2 regions of the Tardiphaga sp. 285_C5_N1_2 genome follow, and region 1 is predicted to be linked to the other one. Evidence: predicted binding sites of a transcription regulator. Region 1 holds the regulator's gene; the other holds the start of a gene.

The links. Region 1 encodes HrcA, which represses chaperone genes, less so after heat shock. Its sites were predicted from a motif close to GTTAGCACTCNCNNNNNGNGAGTGCTAAC; they were not measured.
Region 2: AB7951_RS08280 (co-chaperone GroES) is a predicted target of HrcA. The motif match lies at 2,137-2,165, and genes of this name have one in related genera.

Annotation. Positions count from the first base shown of each region.
Region 1 is NZ_CP197241.1:5,877,055-5,881,390, forward strand. It holds gene pncA (bifunctional nicotinamidase/pyrazinamidase) at 1-47, shown strand, start outside; gene grpE (nucleotide exchange factor GrpE) at 102-701, opposite strand; gene hrcA (heat-inducible transcriptional repressor HrcA) at 807-1,895, opposite strand; gene rph (ribonuclease PH) at 2,049-2,771, shown strand; gene rdgB (RdgB/HAM1 family non-canonical purine NTP pyrophosphatase) at 2,807-3,442, shown strand; gene hemW (radical SAM family heme chaperone HemW) at 3,429-4,336, shown strand, end outside.
Region 2 is NZ_CP197241.1:1,770,679-1,775,014, forward strand. It holds gene groL (chaperonin GroEL) at 6-1,649, opposite strand; gene AB7951_RS08280 (co-chaperone GroES) at 1,692-2,009, opposite strand; gene AB7951_RS08285 (usg protein) at 2,429-2,713, shown strand; gene AB7951_RS08290 (cupin domain-containing protein) at 2,821-3,357, shown strand; gene AB7951_RS08295 (dipeptidase) at 3,459-4,336, shown strand, end outside.

The DNA.
Region 1 (4,336 bases):
ACAAAGCCGGCGTGAAACGGATTCAGTCAGGCGATCTGGCGGCTTAACTCTCGCTGTCATCGCCCGGCTTGACCGGGCGATCCAGCTCTTACTACGCAGCTTTACTCCGACGCTACAGGCGCCGCCTTGGCCCCACCCTTCGACACGCCGACCAGCGCCGGGCGCAGTACGCGTTCGCCGATGGTGTAGCCGGCCTGCACAACCTGAACGACGGTGCCCGCAGGCACGGAAGCATCGGGCACTTCGTACATCGCCTGCTGGAAATTCGGATCGAACTTCTCGCCCGACGGATCGAACTTCTTCACGCCGTTCTTTTCCAGCGTGTTGAGCAGCGAACGCTCGGTAAGCTCGACACCTTCGAGGAGCGCCTTCAGGCCCGGATCGGCCGCGGCCTTGGTGTCGGCAGGCACGGCATCCAGCGCACGCTGCAGGCTGTCGGCGATATCGAGCACTTCGCGCGCGAAATTGGCGATCGCATAGGTGCGGCCGTCGGCGACTTCCTTCTGCGTCCGCTTGCGCAGATTTTCCATCTCCGCCAGCGTGCGCAGCATCTTGTCGCGCGATTCCGCTGCTTCCTTGGTCAGGGCCTCGACCGAATTCGGTTCCGGATCGTCCGGCATGATGTAGGGCTTGGAGACCACCGGATCGGCGGCCTGCGCCGTCTTGTCCTGATTGTCGTTCTGCCCATTGGAATCAGTCATCACGCTGCCTTCTCAAAAACACGCCAAAATGGTGGGATTGCTGAGCGGGATATCGGGGTTTGAGCGCCGAAAATCAAGCGCAACCAGCCGGATTCGGCCGATCTGTCAGCCGCCAAGCATGCGGCTGACGATGCGCGCCGCGTAATCTACCATCGGGATCACCCGCGCATAGTTCAGCCGGGTCGGGCCAATGACACCGAGAACGCCGACAATATGGCCGGCACCATCGCTATAGGGCGCAATGATCGTGGACGAGCCGGACAGCGAGAACAGCTTGTTTTCCGAGCCGATGAAGATGCGGACACCTTCGGCCGTCTCCGCCCGGCCGAGAAGATCGATCACCTCGCGCTTGGCTTCGAGATCGTCGAACAGGAGGCGAACGCGTTCAAGATCCTCCAGCGCATGGAGATCCTCGAGCAGATTGGCCTGGCCGCGCACGATCAGCTGCCGATCATCCTTCTCGCCACCCGACCAGCTGGCAATGCCGGCGGCAATCACCTTCTGGGTCAGTTGATCGAGCTCGATCTGGTTCTGGGTCAGTGCCGTTTCCAGTTCCAGCCGGGCCTCGGCCAGCGTACGGCCGCGAATCCGGGCATTGAGGAAGTTCGACGCCTCGTTCAGCGCCGACGACGGCACGCCCGGCGGCAGGGTCAGCACGCGGTTTTCGACCTGGCCATCCTCGGCAACCAGCACGACCAGCGCCTTTTCGGGCTCTAAACGGACGAATTCGATGTGTTTCAGCCGCACATTGGACTTGGCGGTCAAAACTACCGCCGCTGCGCGGGTCAGGCCGGACAACTGCGTCAGCGCCTCGCCGAGCGCCGCCTCCACAGTCTGCGAGCGCCCCACCGAGGACAATTGCTGCTGGATCGACTGCCGCTCCGACTCGGTGAGGTCACCGACCTGCATCAAGGCATCGACGAAAAACCGCAGTCCGAGTTCGGTCGGCAGCCGTCCGGCAGAGGTGTGCGGCGCATAGATCAGACCGAGCTGCTCAAGGTCCGACATGACGTTGCGGACCGAGGCCGGCGACAGCGGAACCGTGATCAGGCGTGAAATATTGCGCGAACCGACAGGTTCGCCGGTGGCGAGATAGCTCTCGACGATCTGCCGGAAGATCTCACGCGATCGCTCATTGAGCTGGGCGAGGCCGGCATGCGGCGAAATCAGGCCGATCGGATCGTGGTGGACCACAGGATACTCCTTGAGGACCTAATCTGTCGCTCCGGCGGGCGGGATACAAGCACCATTGCGGTTGTGGAACCTGCCCTGCCCTTGCCGCTACGCTCCGTGCCCCCTAAAAGCACCGCGAACAGGCTTTCTCTGGACATTTGGAAGGATTTTCTCATGCGGCCAAGCCGTCGTGCGCCCGATGAACTGCGCGCCGTGTCGCTGGAACGCGGCGTGGTCAAATATGCCGAAGGTTCCTGCATGGTGAAATTCGGCGACACTCATGTGCTGGTGACCGCCACGCTGGAAGAGCGCCTGCCGCCATGGCTCAAGGGCCAGGGCCGCGGCTGGGTCACCGCCGAATACGGCATGCTGCCCCGCGCCACGCTGGAACGCACCCGCCGCGAAGCCGCATCCGGCAAGCAGGGCGGCCGCACCGTCGAGATCCAGCGCCTGATCGGCCGCTCGCTGCGCGCTGCCGTCGACCTCGAAGCGCTCGGCGAACGCCAGATCACCATCGACTGCGACGTGATCCAGGCCGATGGCGGCACCCGCACGGCGTCGATCACCGGCGCATGGGTTGCGCTGGCCGACTGCATCTCATGGATGAAGAACCGCAACATGTTCAAGAACGGCGGCGGAAACGTGCTGCGCGACAATATCGCGGCGATTTCCTGCGGGATCTATCAGGGCACCCCCGTGCTTGATCTCGACTATGCCGAGGATTCCGAAGCCGATACCGACGCCAATTTCGTGATGACCGGCGACGGGCGCATCATCGAGGTGCAGGGCACCGCCGAGAAGACGCCGTTCACGCAGGACGAGTTCTTGAAGCTGATGGCCCTGGCGCAAAAGGGCGTCGGACGCCTCGTCGAGCTGCAGAAAATGGCCATCGCGTGATTCCGCAAGTCATCAAGCAGGCGTAGACTCGCATCATGCATCGTCGAATCACTGGGAAGCTCGTCATTGCCACCCACAATCCCGGCAAGCTTGCCGAGATGCGCGACCTCCTGGCCCCCTACGGCATCGAAGCAGTGTCGGCCGGCGAGCTCGGTCTCGCCGAACCCGACGAGACCGGCAACACCTTCAAGGCCAATGCCGCGATCAAGGCGATTGCCGCGGCCAATGTCGCGCAACTGCCCGCCTTCGCAGATGATTCCGGCCTCGTCGTCGATGCCCTCGACGGCGCGCCCGGCATCCTCTCGGCGCGCTGGGCCGGCGATTCCAAGGACTTTACCGGCGCAATGACGCGCATCGAGCGTTTGCTGCAAGAGCGCGGCGCGACCTCGCCTGACAAGCGCACCGGGCATTTCGTCTCGGCGCTCTGCGTGGCGTGGCCCGACGGTCATCTCGAGGAAGTCGAAGCGCACGCCCACGGCACGCTGGTCTGGCCACCACGCGGCACTGCCGGTTTCGGCTACGATCCGACATTCCTGCCCGATGGTCACGCTCGCACCTATGGCGAGATGACCGCGGTCGAGAAGCACGGGTTGCCGCCACTCGGCGAGGGCTTGTCGCATCGCGCCAGGGCATTCGTGAAACTCGCGGAGATCTGCCTTGAACCCCGCTGACGCACAGCAAGACGCTTTCGGCGTCTATGTGCACTGGCCGTTCTGCCTGTCGAAGTGCCCGTATTGCGACTTCAACAGCCACGTCCGTCATCACGCCGTCGACGAAGTACGTTTCGCGCGGGCCTTCGCACGCGAGATCGAAACCACGGCTGCCCGCACGCCTGGCCGCACGGTGACGTCGATCTTTCTCGGCGGCGGCACGCCGTCGCTGATGCAGCCGCAGACCGTCGGCGCAATTCTGGATTCGATCGGCAAGTACTGGAACGTCGCCTCCGACGTCGAAGTATCACTCGAAGCCAACCCGACCTCCGTCGAAGCGACGCGCTTTCGCGGCTATCGCGAGGCCGGCGTCAACCGCGTGTCGCTCGGCGTGCAGGCGCTAGACGATGCGTCGCTGAAGTCGCTCGGACGTTTGCATACGGCGCGCGAGGCACTCGATGCCGTCGCCATCGCGCGCAGCGCGTTCGATCGATATTCGTTCGATCTGATCTATGCGCGCCCCGACCAGACCCCGCAGATGTGGACCGACGAACTCAAGCTCGCCATCTCGGAAGCCGCCGAACATCTATCGCTGTATCAGCTGACCATCGAGGAAGGCACGCCGTTCTTCGGATTGCACGCCGCCGGGAAACTCAAGACCCCGGACGAAGGCCTCGCGCGCACGCTTTATGACGTGACGCAGGAGGTTTGCGCACAGCAGGGCCTGCCATCTTACGAGATTTCCAACCACGCTCGCCCCGGTGCGGAGTGCAAGCACAACCTCGTCTACTGGCGCGGTCAGGAATATGCCGGCATCGGGCCTGGCGCCCATGGCCGCCTCGACATCGACGGTGTCAGACATGCCATTGCCACCGAGAAGCGTCCGGAAGCCTGGGTGATGCGTGTGGAAGACAA
Region 2 (4,336 bases), 4.1 Mb from region 1:
TGGACTTAGAAGTCCATGCCGCCCATGCCGCCGCCCGGAGGCATGCCGCCTGCGCCTGCGCCGCCCTTCTTGGGCAGCTCGGCAACCATGGCTTCCGTGGTGATCAGCAGGCCGGCAACCGAAGCTGCGTTCTGGATCGCTGCACGGACAACCTTGGTCGGATCGATGATGCCCTTCTTGAGCATGTCGCCGTAGGTGCCGGTCTGCGAGTCGAAGCCGTAGCTGTAGGTCGCGGTCTCGAGGACCTTGCCGACGATGACCGAACCGTCTTCGCCTGCGTTGATGGCGATCTGGCGAGCCGGAGCCGACAGGGCCTTGCGGACGATCTCGACGCCGGTCTTCTGGTCGTCGTTTGCGGTCTTGATCTTCTTCAGCTGTTCCGAAGCGCGGAGCAGAGCGACGCCGCCGCCGGGGACGATGCCTTCTTCAACCGCAGCGCGGGTCGCATGCATCGCGTCATCAACGCGGTCCTTGCGCTCCTTCACTTCGACTTCGGTCGCGCCGCCAACGCGGATGACGGCAACGCCGCCAGCCAGCTTGGCGAGACGCTCCTGCAGCTTCTCACGGTCATAGTCCGAAGTGGTTTCTTCGATCTGCGCCTTGATCTGCGCCACGCGTGCTTCGATGTCGGCCTTCTTGCCGGCGCCGTTGACGATGGTGGAGTTTTCCTTGTCGATCATCACCTTCTTGGCGCGGCCGAGCATGGCGAGCGTGACGTTCTCGAGCTTGATGCCGAGATCTTCCGAGATCGCCTGGCCGCCGGTCAGGATCGCGATGTCCTGCAGCATGGCCTTGCGGCGATCGCCGAAGCCCGGTGCCTTGACGGCAGCAACCTTGAGGCCGCCACGCAGACGGTTGACGACGAGGGTAGCGAGAGCTTCGCCTTCGACGTCTTCCGCGACGATGACGAGCGGCTTGCCGGTCTGCACGACGGCTTCGAGCAGCGGCAGCATCTCGTTCAGCGAGGAGAGCTTCTTCTCGTTGATCAGGATGTAGGCGTCGTCGAATTCAACGCGCATCTTGTCGGCGTTGGTGACGAAGTAGGGCGAGATGTAGCCGCGGTCGAACTGCATGCCTTCGACGACGTCGAGTTCGGTTTCGAGCGACTTGGCTTCTTCAACCGTGATGACGCCCTCGTTGCCGACCTTCTTCATCGCATCTGCGAGGAACTTGCCGATTTCCGCGTCGCCGTTGGCCGAAATCGTGCCAACCTGGGCGATTTCGTCGTTCGAGGTGACCTTCTTGGAGTTCTTGACGAGGTCAGCAACCACGGCTTCCACAGCCAGGTCGATGCCGCGCTTCAGATCCATCGGGTTCATGCCGGCGGCAACCGACTTGGCGCCTTCACGGACGATGGCCTGGGCAAGCACGGTGGCGGTGGTGGTGCCGTCGCCGGCCGCGTCGGCCGACTTCGAGGCCACTTCGCGCACCATCTGGGCGCCCATGTTCTCGAACTTGTCGTCGAGCTCGATTTCCTTGGCGACGGTGACGCCGTCCTTGGTGATGCGGGGCGCGCCGAACGACTTGTCGATGACGACGTTGCGGCCCTTCGGACCGAGCGTCACCTTCACGGCGTTGGCGAGAATGTCGACGCCGCGCAGCATCTTGTCGCGGGCATCAACGCCGAATTTCACTTCTTTAGCTGACATGTTTTGCTTCCTTGAAAATCAGGATGGGTGGGGAAAAGGCGCTTAAGCGGCCTTCTTCTTGGCGGGAGCGGCACCTTCGAGGACGCCCATGATGTCGCTTTCCTTCATGATCAGCAGGTCCTGACCATCGATCTTGACCTCGGTGCCCGACCACTTGCCGAACAGCACGCGCTCGCCGACCTTCAGATCGATCGGGATCAGCTTGCCGGCTTCGTCGCGGCCGCCCGGGCCGACGGAGACGATCTCGCCCTGGGAGGGCTTCTCTTTGGCGCTATCCGGAATGATGATGCCGCCAGCGGACTTCTCTTCGGCGTCGATACGCTTGACCACAACGCGATCGTGAAGCGGACGGAATTTCATGCAGTCCTCCTAAGTTTCTGTAGATGCTTGAGAAATTTAAATTGGCAGTCTGAGCCAACAAGTGCCAGCGCAGCTGGTCCGGACATAGGCCGAACGTTCCTCACCGGCAAGGGTCTGTATCAAATATTTTGGCACTCAAATATGACGGGTGCCAGAATTGGTTAAGACCCTCCGATACCGGCTCTCGAATCCGTTAGCATCCACGGTAAGTGGCTGCTAACACTCGGCTTTCAATACATTATTAAACTTTTAAGCTTGTGATGAAGACGTTGCTTGCGTCACATTTCATGCATCGTGTTGTCATGGGCGAAGTGGAAGCCGGTTCGCTGCAGTCAGCACGGTCACAGGAGAGCAGAGCGAAGTTCGACGCCAAACCGGAATCCACTTAGCCGAATGCGCTCTGTCCATGGAGGTTGAACATGGTCTCGAGAAATGCAGCTTCTGACGATTTCAGGAAGCAGGTGCTTGGCTACGGACTGACGACGGCGCAGATCCTCTACCGCATGCCCGATCACCCCTCGCTGCTGCAGACCTATGTCTGGCAGAACTATGATTTGTTTCCGAAGTTTCCCGCGCTGAAGGATTTCCTGGATTTCTGGCAAGAGAAGCTCGATGGCCCGCTCTTTGCGGTAACCGTCGCGCATTCGAAACTGATCAAGCCGGCCGAGCTTCGTGCCGTGGATGGCGTCTTCCGGTTGCACTAGTCCGCGCCTCTCAACGCGCCGGATGAATTGCCGCTGTGCTGAACTACAGCTAGGTTCCCGGACGCGCTGGCCGTTTGTTCGGCATTGCGCCGGGTGGGAAACACGACATGGCGAAGCTGAAGCGAACGTCAAAGAGCGCAGCGAAAGCGGCTGCGACGAAGAAGCCTGCGACACAGGCGGTAGCGAAAGCAGCAAAGAAGCTCTCTGTTGGCAAGCCAGCCAAGGCGAGTGCAAAAGCTGTCGCGAAACCCGGCCCGCGCCGCAAGCAGCGCGTCGCGATCAGTCATTATCAGGAAGAAGCATTTCTCGGCGACGGCCTGCGTGCCTACGCGAAGTATCGCGATCTCGGCGTTGCCGCTGCGACCGGCGGTTTGGCGCACGCGCATGTCATCCGGCTGATCGGACCTTGCGATCCGAAAGAGGTCTCCAAGCTTCACTATCACGATGCCGAGTTTCAGCTGGTCTATGTGCTGAACGGCTGGGTGAAGGCCTATATGGAAGGCGAGGGCGAGATGACCATGCGTCAGGGGTCATGCTGGACCCAGCCGCCGCGCATCAGGCACCTCATCCGCGATTACTCCGACAATTGCGAACTGCTGGAAGTGATCCTTCCGGCGGAATTCAAGACGGTGGAAGTCCGGTAGTTCGCGTGCGGAAATGCGACGCGTGCCTTGTTCGCGCGTCGCAGTGGCGTTGAATCAGCTATGCTGAGCCCGTCGCTGCCCTGGCCCTCAACGAGTATCTCATGACTGCATCCGTTCCGGTTTTCGACGGTCACAACGATGTGCTGCTGCGGCTGTACAAATCGCAATCGCACGATCCGGTATCCGACTTCCTGACCGGGGAAGCCGCCGGTCACATCGACCTGCCGAAGGCGAAGGCCGGCGCGTTCGTCGGCGGGCTGTTCGCGCTGTATTCGCCGGCGGCTCAGGCGTCATCGGGATTCATGGCGCAGATGACGGGCGGACGCTACGCCGTGCCGCTTCCCGAGCCGCTGACGATGGACGAGGCGCGCAATTCCGTCGTCGCCGAACTGGCCATCCTGCTGCAGCTCGAACGCGCTTCCGCAGGCGCGGTGGCGATCTGCACCACCACCGCCGAAATCCGGTCCGCCATTGAGCGCAAGGCGCTGGCCGTGGTGGTCCATCTGGAAGGCGCGGAGGCCATCGACGCCGAGCTCAGATTCCTCGACGTTCTCTATGCGGCTGGGTTGCGGTCGATCGGGCCGGTGTGGAGCCGGACCAACATCTTCGGCCATGGCGTGCCGTTTCACTTCCCGTCCGGGCCGGATCTCGGCGACGGTCTCACCGCGGCCGGCGAGCGGTTGATCGGCGCCTGCAATGACCTGAAGATTCTGGTCGACCTGTCGCACATCACCGAGAAGGGTTTTTGGGATGTGGCGCGGCTGTCGAAGGCGCCGCTGGTGGCAACCCATTCCAATGCCCATGCGCTGTGCCCGTCGCCGCGCAATCTCACCGACAAGCAGCTCGCCGCGATCCGCGACACCGGCGGCATGGTCGGCCTTAATTTCGCGACCTGCTTCCTGCGCCCCGACGGCAGCATGCGGCCCGACACCGGCATCGAGCTGATGGTGCAGCAGATCGACTATCTGCTGCAGAAGCT